3 regions of the Kitasatospora sp. NPDC001539 genome follow, and region 1 is predicted to be linked to each of the others. Evidence: predicted binding sites of a transcription regulator. Region 1 holds the regulator's gene; each other region holds the start of a gene.
What was found. Region 1 encodes HspR, which represses chaperone genes until heat shock. Its sites were predicted from a motif close to TTGAGNNNNNNNNNCTCAA; they were not measured.

Region 1 (4,140 bases):
CGTCACCGTGGACACCTGTGTGCAGATCCTCCAGCCCGGCTACCGCATCGGCGAGCGGATCATCCGCCCCGCCATGGTCGCCGTCGCGGAGCCCCAGCCGGGCACCCAGACGACGTCCGCCCCGGACGCCGAGGCGAAGCCCGCCGACACGGACGAGTCCGACGGTGGCTCGGACAGCTGACAACCTGTGACAGCTGACAACCAGTGCGCTGCGGAGTCGAACGCCGGCAAGTCGAGCGGCCGGCTCCGCAGCGCGCTGTCAACGGCTCTTCTTCCAGCGGCTGTTGACAGCACAGTGACGATGGACATCGGGAGGTGGCGGGAGCCGTGAGCGAGCGCAGCGAGCGAACCATCCAGGGGTGCGCGGACCGCTCAGCGGCTGCCGGGCGCAGCGAGGTGGGCGCATGAGCGGCAAGGACTTCGTCGAGAAGGACTACTACAAGGTCCTCGGCGTGCCCAAGGACGCCACCGCCGCCGAGATCAAGAAGACGTACCGCAAGCTGGCGCGCGAGTTCCACCCGGACGCGAACAAGGGCGACGCCAAGGCCGAGGAGCGCTTCAAGGACATCTCCGAGGCGTACGACGTCCTCTCCGACGACAAGCGCCGCAAGGAGTACGACGAGGCCCGCAGCCTCTTCGCCAACGGCGGCTTCCGCACCGGCGGCCCCGGCACCGGCAGCTACGGCTTCGACTTCGGCGACCTCTTCAGCGGCAGCCAGGGCGGCGGCGGCCTCGGCGACGTCTTCGGCGGCCTCTTCAACCGGGGCGGCGCCCGGCAGGCCCAGCCCCGGCGCGGTGCCGACGTCGAGACCGAGGTGACGCTCTCCTTCGAGGAGGCGGTCGACGGCGCGACCGTGCCGCTGCGGATGACCAGCCAGGCCCCCTGCCGGACCTGCAACGGCACCGGCGCCAAGTCCGGCACCACCCCGCGGGTCTGCCCGACCTGCGTCGGCGCCGGCACCGTCAGCCGCGGCCAGGGCGCCTTCGCGCTCTCCGAGCCGTGCAAGGACTGCCGCGGTCGCGGCATGATCGTCGACGACCCGTGCACCGACTGCCACGGCAGCGGCCGGGCCAGCTCGGCCCGCACCATGCAGGTCCGCATCCCGGCCGGTGTCCAGGCCGACCAGCGGATCCGGCTCAAGGGCAAGGGCGCCCAGGGCGAGCGCGGCGGCCAGCCCGGCGACCTCTACGTCACCGTGCACGTCGAGCCGCACCCGGTCTTCGGGCGCAAGGGCGACAACCTGACCGTCACCGTCCCGGTCACCTTCCCCGAGGCCGCCCTCGGCGCGACCATCGAGGTGCCCACCCTCGGCGGCCCCACCGTCAAGCTCAAGCTGCCCCCGGGCAGCGCCAACGGTCTCACCATGCGCGCCCGCGGCAAGGGCGCCACCCGCAAGGACGGCACCCGAGGCGACCTCCTCGTCACCGTCGAGGTCGTGGTGCCGCAGCACGTCACCGGCGACGCGCTGAACGCCCTCGAGCAGTACCGCGAGGCCACCGCCTCCGACGACCCACGAGCCGCCCTGTTCCGGGCGGCGAAGGGAGCGTGACGACCAGATGAACCCCGACTCGATGACACCCGACAGCCCGATCGGCCCCGGGCTCGGCGAGGGCCTGCCCGGCGACGGCCCCCGCCGCACCCGGCGCGCCGCCACCGCGCCGCCGCAGTACGTGCTCACCGAGGACACCCCGGTGTACGTCATCTCGGTGGCCGCCGAGCTGTCCGGCCTGCACCCGCAGACCCTGCGCCAGTACGACCGCCTCGGCCTGGTCAGCCCCGACCGCACCGCCGGTCGCGGCCGCCGCTACTCCGCCCGCGACATCCAGCAGTTGCGGGAGGTCCAGCGGCTCTCGCAGGACGAGGGCATCAACCTGGCCGGCATCAAGCGGATCATCGAGCTGGAGAACCAGGTCGCCGCCCTCCAGTCCCGCATCACCGAACTGGTCGACTCCCTCGAGGGCGCCGCCGCCGCGCTCCAGCAGCGCGAGGCCGCCGTCCACGCGTCCTACCGCCGCGACCTCGTCCCGTACCAGCCCCCCACCCCGCAGTCCAGCGCCCTCGTCGTCTGGCGCCCCAAGCGCTGACCCGCGGGCCCGCCTGCTCCGCCAGCCGCCGGCTCCCTCCTGTTCGGGGGGTGCCGGCGGCTGGCGTGTGGTGAGAGAGTGCTGCGGCAAGGGGGGCGATCGCCACCTGGGACGACTCCGACCGGATCCTGCAAGCCGCATAAGATCCTTGCTGCAGTAGCCATCCGTCGCGTTGACTAACTTGTCCGGTCAACACAGGGAGACCAAGAATGAGTGGGCGAGAAGGAGCAGGTGCCGCGCCAGGCGGACTCCGCGTCCTGTCGGAGGATGCCCGCACGCTCTATCTGAAGGCCGTGAGCGAGAGCGGTCGGCTGAGCCGGAATGCCTGCGATTCCGGCGAGGATTCCGCCCTCCAGGAGTTGCTGGACCTCGGGCTGCTAATTCTCGACAACGAAGAGCCGGACGCCTATTTCGCCGTCGACCCGACACAGCTGTCGGCAAGCCTGAGTTCGACGTGGCAACGGCAGGCGCTCGACCTTCTGTCCCGCGCGGTGGCGTTGCCGACGGAGCTCAGCGAACTCGCCGAGGCTTTCCACGCACCGAACCAATCCGGCGGTCCCATCGAATACGTCCGGGGCCGCGCCCTGATCAATCAACGGCTCCAGCAATCCGCGGCCAGCGGATGGACGGAGGGACTCGCCATGCAACCGGGCGGACCGCGCCCGGCCGAGTTGCTGACCGCATTCCTGGACCGCGATCTCGACATGCTCCGGCACGGCGCGTCGATGCGGACGATCTACCACGCGAGCACCCGCTACCACCAGCCGACCAGGGACTACGTGGCCCAGCTGGCGAAGGCCGGTTGGCAGTTCCGCACCCTCGACGAGCCGTACACCAGGCTGATCGTGGTCGATCGGAAGCTGGCGGTGATTCCCGTGGCGGGCGACACCATCGCCGCCTTCATCTACGACCCCGCCGTCATCAACTTCCTCGCCGAGGAGGTCTTCGAGCGGAGCTGGAACAGGGCGCTCGAGTTCGAGGGGGACCGCACGGTCCCGCGTCAGGTCGTGTCGCAACTCCGGCAGACCATCATCGAGCTCCTGCTCTCCGGAACGAACCACCGCGTCATAGCGCGGCGGCTCGGCATCAGTGAGCGGACGCTCGCCCGGCATATCGCCGAGATGAGGGAGGACTACAACGTCGACTCCCTCTTCCAACTCGGCTATGTGCTAGGCCGCTCCCCGCGAGAAGAAGACGCGTAGGAAACGCTCCCTCAAAGGAGCGGCTTTTCCAGCACCTCGGCCGGGCCGTCAGTGCGGCACGGACTCACCCTCAGGTCCCGATGCCCCAACCGGCCAGGCCTCACCAGTGGATGTCGTCGCTCACCGAAACCGCCGCGGTCGTGGAGACGCCGGCCTGCTCGCTGCCGACAACAGCCTGAACCCCAGCCAGCACAGCCGCGCCGAGGACAACCGAAAGCGCAACCGTGCGGACGAGTCGGTACATAGGGGACACGGACCCACCCCTCCTTCTCTCAAGAGCTCCGTGAGCTGGATCTAATAGCACTAGCGTCCACATGATGCCGCAGACCTCACAGCGGTGTCATCTCCCCGACTCCACAGAGAGCGTCATCTCTCTGCCAGTCATCCAGATGACAGGGCGGGACGCTGGACGGGGCTGCAACCGCTGATAGACGATCATTTCGTCCCCGATGGTGCGGCGAAAAGGCAAACTTGCCGCTGTACTGTCAAATATCCGGCTGATCTCTTCGACTTTTCCGAAGCAGCAACCAACCGCAGCGCCTACCGGCACCGCATCCCCACCCGGTCGGCCTTTCCCCGGAGTCGACATGACCGAGCCCTACCTGCGTCACCACGACAGCCAGGCCCCTGAGGGCCGGCGTGCACGCGTGTTCCTGGCCGCGCCGCTGATGCGCCTGACCGGTCCCGCGGACAGCGTGGTGACCCTCGCCAGCCGGACGCGGCTGACGACGCTCCGCACCACCCTCCTCCGCAGCGGGGCCGCCGTGTACAGCGCGCACCACAGCGACGCCTGGACCGTCGCCGGCCGCGCCCCCGAGCCCCGGGTGCCCTCCGACTTCCGCGCCCTGCAGTC
Region 2 (4,140 bases), on a different contig from region 1:
GGGCTCGCCTTTTGCAACATCGCTGTCGCGTGGGCGAGTTGATGAGGACTTGAGTCTAAGGGGGGAGTGGGATGGAGCGTGCGGTGACCGGGGAGGGCAACTCGCTCGGGGCGCTGCTGCGGAGCATCCGGCTGGAGCGGGGGATGACGCAGGAGCAACTGGGGGAGGCGTCGGGGCTGAGCGTGCGGTCGATCCGCGACCTGGAGCGGGGGGTGTCCTGCCCGCGCGTCTCCACGCTGCGGCTGCTGAGCCAGACGTGGAACCTGCCGGAGTCCCAGGGGGCCGAGCTGCACCGGCTGGCGCGCAGCCGGCGGGACCGCTCGCGGCGGCAGCGCCGGGGCGCGGCCGACTGACCGCGCCCGCGGCACGACCCGTACGGGCCGCCTCCCGCACGTGGACGGCGGCAGGCGGCCCGTACCCGGGCCCGGGCGGTGCTACTTCTCCAGCGGCCCGCGGCTGCGGACGGTGAGGCGGTCACCCTCGTCGTCCCGCTCGACCAGGACGGTGTCCCCGTCGTGCACCTGGCCGGATAGGATCGCCCGGGCCAGCTGGTCGCCGATCGCGGACTGCACCAGCCGGCGCAGCGGGCGGGCGCCGTACGCCGGGTCGTACCCGGTGAGCGCCAGCCAGTCGCGGGCGGCCTCGGAGACGTCCAGGGTGAGCCGCCGCTCGCGCAGCCGCTCGCCGAGGTGGGCCACCTGGAGGTCGACGATCCGGCTGAGCTCGGCGGTGCCCAGCGGGTCGAAGACCACGATGTCGTCCAGCCGGTTGAGGAACTCCGGCTTGAAGGTGAGCCGGACGGTGTCCAGCACCAGGGCCTTCTTCCGGTCCTCCGGGGTGGCCGGGTCGACCAGGTACTGGCTGCCCAGGTTGGAGGTGAGGATCAGGATGGCGTTGCGGAAGTCCACCGTGCGGCCCTGGCCGTCGGTGAGCCGGCCGTCGTCCAGCACCTGGAGCAGGACGTCGAAGACCTCCGGGTGCGCCTTCTCCACCTCGTCCAGCAGCACCACGCTGTACGGACGGCGGCGGACCGCCTCGGTGAGCTGGCCGCCCTCCTCGTAGCCGACGTAGCCGGGCGGGGCGCCGACCAGGCGGGCGACGGAGTGCTTCTCGCCGTACTCGCTCATGTCGATCCGGACCATCGCCCGCTCGTCGTCGAACAGGAAGTCGGCCAGGGCCTTGGCGAGTTCGGTCTTGCCGACACCGGTCGGGCCGAGGAACAGGAACGAGCCGGTCGGGCGGTCCGGATCGGCGATGCCCGAGCGGGTGCGGCGCACCGCGTCCGAGACCGCCTGCACGGCCTGCTTCTGGCCGATCAGGCGGCGACCCAACTCCTCCTCCATGCGCAGGAGTTTGGCGCTCTCGCCCTCCAGCAGGCGGCCGGCCGGGATGCCCGTCCAGGAGGCCACCACGTCGGCCACGTCGTCCGGGCCGACCTCCTCCTTGACCATCGAGGCCGAGGCGGCCCCGGGCTCGTCGTCGGCGGTCGCGGCGCGCTCCTGGGCGTCCGCGAGCTCCTTCTCGGCGGCCGGGATCTCGGCGTACATCAACTTGGACGCCCGCTCGAAGTCGCCGTCCCGCTGGGCGCGTTCGAGGGCGCCCTGCAGTTCGTCCAGCCGCTCCTTGAGCTCGCCGACCCGGTTGAGGCTCTTCTTCTCCTGCTCCCAGCGCGCCGTCAGCACGCTCAACTGCTCGTTCCGGTCGGCGAGGTCGCGCCGCAGCCGGGCCAGCCGGTCGACCGAGGCCGGGTCGGACTCCTTCTCCAGGGCCAGCTCCTCCATCCGCAACCGGTCCACGGCGCGCTGGAGTTCGTCGATCTCGACCGGGGAGGAGTCGATCTCCATCCGGAGCCGGGAGGCTGCCTCGTCGACCAGGTCGATGGCCTTGTCGGGCAGGAAGCGGGAGGTGATGTAGCGGTTGGACAGGGTGGCGGCCGCGACCAGGGCGGCGTCCGAGATCTGCACCTTGTGGTGCGCCTCGTACCGGCCCTTGAGCCCGCGCAGGATGGCGATCGAGTCCTCCACGCTGGGCTCGCCGACCAGCACCTGCTGGAAGCGGCGCTCCAGGGCCGGGTCCTTCTCGATCCGCTCGCGGTACTCGTCCAGCGTGGTCGCGCCGACCATCCGCAGCTCGCCGCGGGCCAGCATCGGCTTGAGCATGTTGCCCGCGTCCATCGCGGAGTCCCCGCCGGCGCCCGCGCCGACCACGGTGTGCAGTTCGTCGATGAAGGTGACGACCTGGCCGTCGGAGGACTTGATGTCGTTCAGGACGGCCTTCAGCCGCTCCTCGAACTCACCGCGGAACTTGGCCCCGGCCACCATCGCGCCGAGGTCCAGCGCGACCAGTCGCTTGCCGCGCAGCGACTCCGGCACGTCGCCGGCCACGATGCGCTGGGCCAGGCCCTCGACCACGGCGGTCTTGCCGACACCGGGCTCGCCGATCAGCACCGGGTTGTTCTTGGTCCGGCGGGAGAGCACCTGGACGACCCGGCGGATCTCGTGGTCACGGCCGATCACCGGGTCGAGCTTGCCGTCCCGGGCGGCCTGGGTGAGGTCGGTGCCGTACTTCTCCAGCGCCTTGTAGGTGCCCTCGGGGTCCGGCGAGGTGACCCGGCCGCTGCCCCGGACGTCCTTGAAGGCGGCGAGCAGCGCCTTGGGCGTCGCGCCGTGCCGCACCAGCAGCTCGGCCACCGGGCCGCCCTCGGCGGCCAGGCCGACCATCAGGTGCTCGGTGGAGACGTACTGGTCGTCCAGGTCGTCCGCGCGCCGGCCGGCCTCGGTGAGCACCGCCAGGGTGTCCCGGGCGAGCTGGGGAGCGGCCACCGTCGAGCCCATCGCGCTGGGCAGGGCGGTGAGTTGGCGGCGCGCCTCGGCGTCGATCCGGCCGGCGTCCGCCCCGACCGCCTCCAGCAGGGGCCGGGCGATGCCCTCGGGCTGCTCCAGCATGGCGATCAGGATGTGCACCGGCCTGACGTCCGGGTTGCCGGCTGCGCCCGCCTGCCGGATCGCGGCGGACAGGGCGTCCTGCGTCTTGGTGGTGAACTTGCTGGCGTCCACTGCTGGGGGATCCTCCCTCGTCGTCCTTCACTGCTGCTGGCTACAGCATGCACTAAGTTGAGTCTATTCCGCTCAACTTTCCCCGCGGTACTCCGGCCCGCCGTCCGACCCGCCCTCCGGCCCGCCGTCCGACCCGCCCTCCGGCCGGTCGTCCGCCCGGTCCGCCGGCCGGTCTTCCGTCCGGTCCGTCCGCCGGTCGTCCGCCCGGCCCTCCCCCGGCGTGGTTCTTCCCAGGGCCCGGACCTTGCGCTTCAAGGTCGGGCCGTTCGCCCGCCGGGTCAGCCCCAGTAGCTCCCGGGCCGGCCCGCCCGGCCGGTGTCCGGCCGGCCAGACCGCGCGCAGCGGCCGCCGCAGGTCCAGCTCCTCCGCCAGCGGGACCTCGACCAGCCGCCGGGTGGTCAGCTCCTCCACCACCGCGAGCTCGCTCAGGCAGACCGGCCCCGCGCCGGTCATCGCCGCCGCCTTCAGTGCGGTGGACGAGGCCAGCTCCAACCGGGGCCGCACGGCGCCCCCGTACGGGGTCAGCGCCATCTCCAGCACCTCCCGGGTGCCCGAGCCGGGCTCGCGCAGCACCAGCGGGGTGGCCGCCAGCTCCGCCCCGGTCAGCGGGGTGCGCCGACGTGCCCACGGGTGGCCCGGGGCCACCACGACCACCAGCCGGTCCGCCGCGACCACCGCGCCGGCCAGCCCCGGCGGGGTGGAGGGGCCCTCGACGAAGCCGAGGTCGGCCTCCCCGGCCAGCACGTGCCCGGCGACCTCCGCCGAGTTCGCCGTCCGCAGCGTCACCGCCGTCCCCGGACTGGCCTCGGCGAGCGCCAGCAGCCAGCCCGGCATCAGGTACTCCGCGACGGTCAGGCTGGCCACCACCCGCAGCTTGGCGTCCCGCCGCTCGCGCAGCGCGTCGATCCCGGCGTCCAGCGCCTGTGCCGCCTCCACCACCTGCCTGGCCCACTCGACCACCAGCCGGCCCGCGTCGGTCGGCCGGCTGCCCCGCGGCGAGCGCTCCAGCAGCGGCACGCCGATCTGCCGCTCCATGCCCTTGATCCGGGCGCTGGCCGTCGGCTGGCTGACGCCCAGCTCGGCC
Region 3 (4,140 bases), on a different contig from region 1:
GCCGATACCTTACCCGGCGAATTTTCTCTGCGTAACGGTACGTATGCAGTGGAGTTGACACCAAGTCGCCGGTCAGCGGCCCTACTGACGCGTTAATCGACAGAAGGTCTGGACCAAAGTCGGTAATCGGACCGGTGGCGGCCGCAACCGTCTTCACGGCCTTTTCCCAGGTGCCTTTCAGAACCTCGACGTACCGTGGGCACGACAACGCCCCGCCCGGAGGAAACCGGGCCGCGCGCCGGTACGTTGGGCTGCGGCGAGGACCGGTGGCTGCGGGCGTGGAGCGGAGGCGGCATGGCTGGACTGCGAGACGGAGCCGGCCGGAACGCGCTCGCGCGGGCGCCGTACGGAATGCTCCGCCACGGCCTGCGCACCGGTGTCCTCGAGTGGCTGGTGGAACGGCTCCCGACGCCCCGGCGCAATCCCTTCACGCTCGGATATCTCGCCGTGGTGGGCGCCACCACGACCTTCGCGGGCCTGGCCGATCCGGAACTCGTCCAGCGGCTGCGGGAGGCGTCCAGTTCGGACGGCCACAACCTGCTCCAGCACCCCCTGCGCGCCCTGGCGCTGAGCGGGTTCTGGATCGCCGGGGACGTGTGGATGCCCTACCTGTGGGGCTTCGCCCTCACCCTGGCGCCGCTGGAGCGCAGGGTCGGGCCGGCCCGGGCGGCGGCGGTGTTCGCGATCGGGCACGTCACCGCGACGCTGCTCTCCCAGGGGGTGGTGATCGCCGCGGTGGAGACCGGGCGGATGGCGCCCGGGGCGATGCGCGACCTGGACATCGGGGTCAGCTACGGCGTGCTCGCCTGCCTCGGCGCGGTGTCCGGGCTGCTCCCGCGGCCCGCCCGGGTGCTGGCGCTGGGCGGTGCGGGTCTGATGATCGCCCAGCAGATCGCCGCCGAGAAGGACGTGGTCACCGCCGTGGGGCACCCGGCGGCGGTGCTCGCCGGGGTGGCGCTGTGGCGCTGGCTGCGCGGGGCGGAGCGGCGCCCGCCCCGGCCGCGCCCCCGGTCGGCGTCGGCGGCCGGGCCCGCCCCGTCCGTCCCCGCTCCCGCCGTCCCCACCGTCCCCGCCGCCGCGCCCGGCGGGGCGAGGCCGTCCGCCGCGCGCTGACCCGGACCGCCGGCCTTGCGCCGGCGCGGAGCGTCCACCGTGCGTTGCCGCGGGCCGTCCTCCGCGCGTTGGCGCGGACCCGTCCACCGCGCGCCGGGCGAGTGGTCCCGCCTTCGGGGGAACCCCTCGGGCCCGTTCTTGACGGCGCCCTCGGCCGGCTCCCCCTGCGGTCTCCGGCGGTGCTTCCGGCCGGCCATCGCACGGACTTTTGACGGAGCGTCCCGTCGCCCGTCCGGCGCCCTCCTCGTTCGCTCACGGCGAACAAAGTGTCGGGAACATCCGGCGCCCGTGAAGGCTTAGTCCCATCGACTCAACTTCACTGACTGGGGAGAGATCATGGCATCGACGTCCACTCCGCTCACCCTGCCCGTGCTGCCGCTCGACGACGAGGTCGTGCTCCCGGGCATGGTCGTTCCGCTGGACCTGAAGGACACCGAGGTGCGCGCCGCCGTCGAGGCCGCCCGCGCCGCGGCCGACGGCTCCGGCAAGCCGCAGGTCCTGCTGGTGCCGCGGGTGGACGGCTCCTACGCGGCGGTCGGCACGCTGGCCACGGTGGAGCAGGTCGGCCGCCTCGCTGACGGGGACCCGGCCGCCCTGGTGCGCGCCGTGCGCCGGGTCCGGATCGGGGCCGGCACCACCGGCCCGGGCGCCGCCCTCTGGGTGGAGACCACGCCGTTCCGGGAGTCCTCGGTCGGCATGCCGGTGGCCGGGCGGGCCGCCGAGCTGGTCAAGGAGTACAAGGCGCTGTCCACCCAGTGGCTGCGCAGGCGCGGCGCCTGGCAGATCGTCGACCGGGTGGCGCAGATCGAGGGCGTCGGCGAGCTCGCCGACAACATCGGCTACGCGCCCTTCGTCACCGCCGAGCAGAAGCTCAAGGTGCTGCTGGAGGCCGACCAGGTCGCCCGGCTGGAGTACGCGCTGACCCTGCTGCGCGACCACCTCGCCGAGGAGGAGGTCAACGACACCATCCGCAAGGACGTCGAGGAGGGCGTGGCCAAGCAGCAGAAGGAGTTCCTGCTCCGCCGGCAGCTGGAGGCCGTCCGCAAGGAGCTGGCCGAGCTGAACGGCGACCCGGCCGACGAGGAGGGCGACTACCGCGCCCGGGTGGAGGCCGCGGAGCTGCCCGAGAAGGTCCGCGAGGCCGCCCTCAAGGAGGTCGACAAGCTGGAGCGCGCGTCCGACCAGTCGCCCGAGGGCTCGTGGATCCGCACCTGGTTGGACACCGTCCTGGAGCTGCCCTGGAACGAGCGCACCGAGGACGCGTACGACATCGCCGCCGCCCGCGCCGTGCTGGACGCCGACCACGCCGGTCTGGCGGACGTCAAGGAGCGGATCGTCGAGTACCTGGCCGTCCGCAAGCGCCGGGCGGACCAGGGGCTCGGGCTGGTCGGCGGCCGCCGGGGCGGCGCGGTGCTGGCGCTGGTCGGCCCGCCCGGCGTCGGCAAGACCTCGCTCGGCGAGTCGGTGGCCCGCGCCATGGGCCGCCGGTTCGTCCGGGTCGCGCTCGGCGGCGTCCGGGACGAGGCCGAGATCCGCGGCCACCGGCGCACCTACGTCGGCGCGCTGCCCGGCCGTCTGGTGCGGGCGATCAAGGAGGCCGGCTCGATGAACCCGGTCGTCCTGCTCGACGAGATCGACAAGGTCGGCTCCGACTACCGGGGCGACCCGGCCGCCGCCCTGCTGGAGGTGCTGGACCCGGCGCAGAACCACACCTTCCGGGACCACTACCTGGAGGTCGAGCTCGACCTCTCCGACGTCGTCTTCCTCGCCACCGCCAACGTGCTGGAGGCCATCCCCGAGCCGCTGCTCGACCGGATGGAGCTGGTCCGGCTCGACGGCTACACCGAGGACGAGAAGGTCGTCATCGCCCGCGACCACCTGCTCCCGCGCCAGCTGGAGCGGGCCGGCCTCGGCAGCGAGCAGGTCACCGTGGCGGAGCAGGCGCTGCGCAAGCTCGCCGGGGAGTACACCCGGGAGGCGGGCGTACGGAACCTGGAGCGCTCGATCGCCCGGGTGCTGCGCAAGATCGCCGCACAGGCCGAGCTGGGCGAGCGCGAACTGCCCGCCGCGGTCGGCGCGGAGGACCTGCGCGCCCTGATCGGCCGGCCGCACCACGTGCCGGAGTCCGCCCAGGAGCCCGCCGAGCGGCGCACCGCCGTCCCCGGAGTGGCCACCGGCCTGGCGGTCACCGGCGCCGGCGGCGACGTCCTCTACATCGAGGCCTCGCTCGCGGACGCCGAGACCGGCGGCACCGGGCTGACCCTCACCGGGCAGCTGGGCGACGTGATGAAGGAGTCCGCGCACATCGCGCTCTCCTACCTGCGCTCGCGCGGCGCCGAGCTGGAACTGCCGGTCACCTCGCTGCGCGACCGCGGCGTGCACCTGCACATCCCGGCCGGGGCCATCCCCAAGGACGGGCCGAGCGCCGGCATCACCATGACCACGGCGCTGGCCTCGCTGCTCTCCGGCCGCAAGGTGCGCACCGACCTGGCGATGACGGGCGAGGTCTCGCTGACCGGGCGGGTGCTGCCGATCGGCGGGGTGAAGCAGAAGCTGCTCGCCGCCGACCGGGCCGGGGTCACCACGGTGATCATCCCCAAGCGCAACGAGGCCGACCTGGACGACGTGCCGGCCGAGGTGCTGGAGCGGCTCACCGTCCACCCGGTGTCGGACGTGCGGGAGGTGCTCGAGCTGGCCCTGGAGCCGGCCGAGGTGCTGGTCGCGGCCGCGTAGCCGCCGCCGCGGGCGGTTCGGCGCTCGTGGGGCCGACGGCATCTCCCCGTGCCACACTGCGGAGATGCCGTCCCCCACGCAGCGCGTCCTGGCCCGGGTGCCGGCCCGGCTGCGCCCGGCCCTGGTGCGGCACCGCCGGCTGGTGAAGTTCCTGCTGGTCGGCGCGGCCTGCTTCGTGCTCACCGTGGTGGTCGACTTCGAGCTCAAGTTCACCGTCCTGGAGCACAAGCCGGTGGTCGCCCTGACGGTGGCGACGGTGCTCGCCACCGTCGTCTCCTACCTGCTCAACCGCAG

Region 2: the regulator HspR is predicted to act here: its motif matches at 3,114-3,132, upstream of clpB (ATP-dependent chaperone ClpB).
Region 3: the regulator HspR is predicted to act here: its motif matches at 1,409-1,427, upstream of lon (endopeptidase La).

Annotation. Positions count from the first base shown of each region.
Region 1 covers NZ_JBEPAK010000104.1:2,555-6,694, reverse strand. Annotated here, with positions in the region: gene grpE (nucleotide exchange factor GrpE) at 1-181, shown strand, start outside; gene dnaJ (molecular chaperone DnaJ) at 405-1,550, shown strand; gene ABT247_RS17830 (heat shock protein transcriptional repressor HspR) at 1,558-2,085, shown strand; gene ABT247_RS17825 (helix-turn-helix domain-containing protein) at 2,295-3,287, shown strand; gene ABT247_RS17820 (hypothetical protein) at 3,875-4,140, shown strand, end outside.
Region 2 covers NZ_JBEPAK010000201.1:7,004-11,143, forward strand. Annotated here, with positions in the region: gene ABT247_RS25505 (helix-turn-helix domain-containing protein) at 72-353, shown strand; gene clpB (ATP-dependent chaperone ClpB) at 435-3,056, opposite strand; partial or broken gene ABT247_RS25515 (LysR family transcriptional regulator) at 3,330-4,140, opposite strand, start outside.
Region 3 covers NZ_JBEPAK010000152.1:1,777-5,916, reverse strand. Annotated here, with positions in the region: gene ABT247_RS22305 (rhomboid-like protein) at 295-1,113, shown strand; gene lon (endopeptidase La) at 1,450-3,846, shown strand; gene ABT247_RS22295 (GtrA family protein) at 3,911-4,140, shown strand, end outside.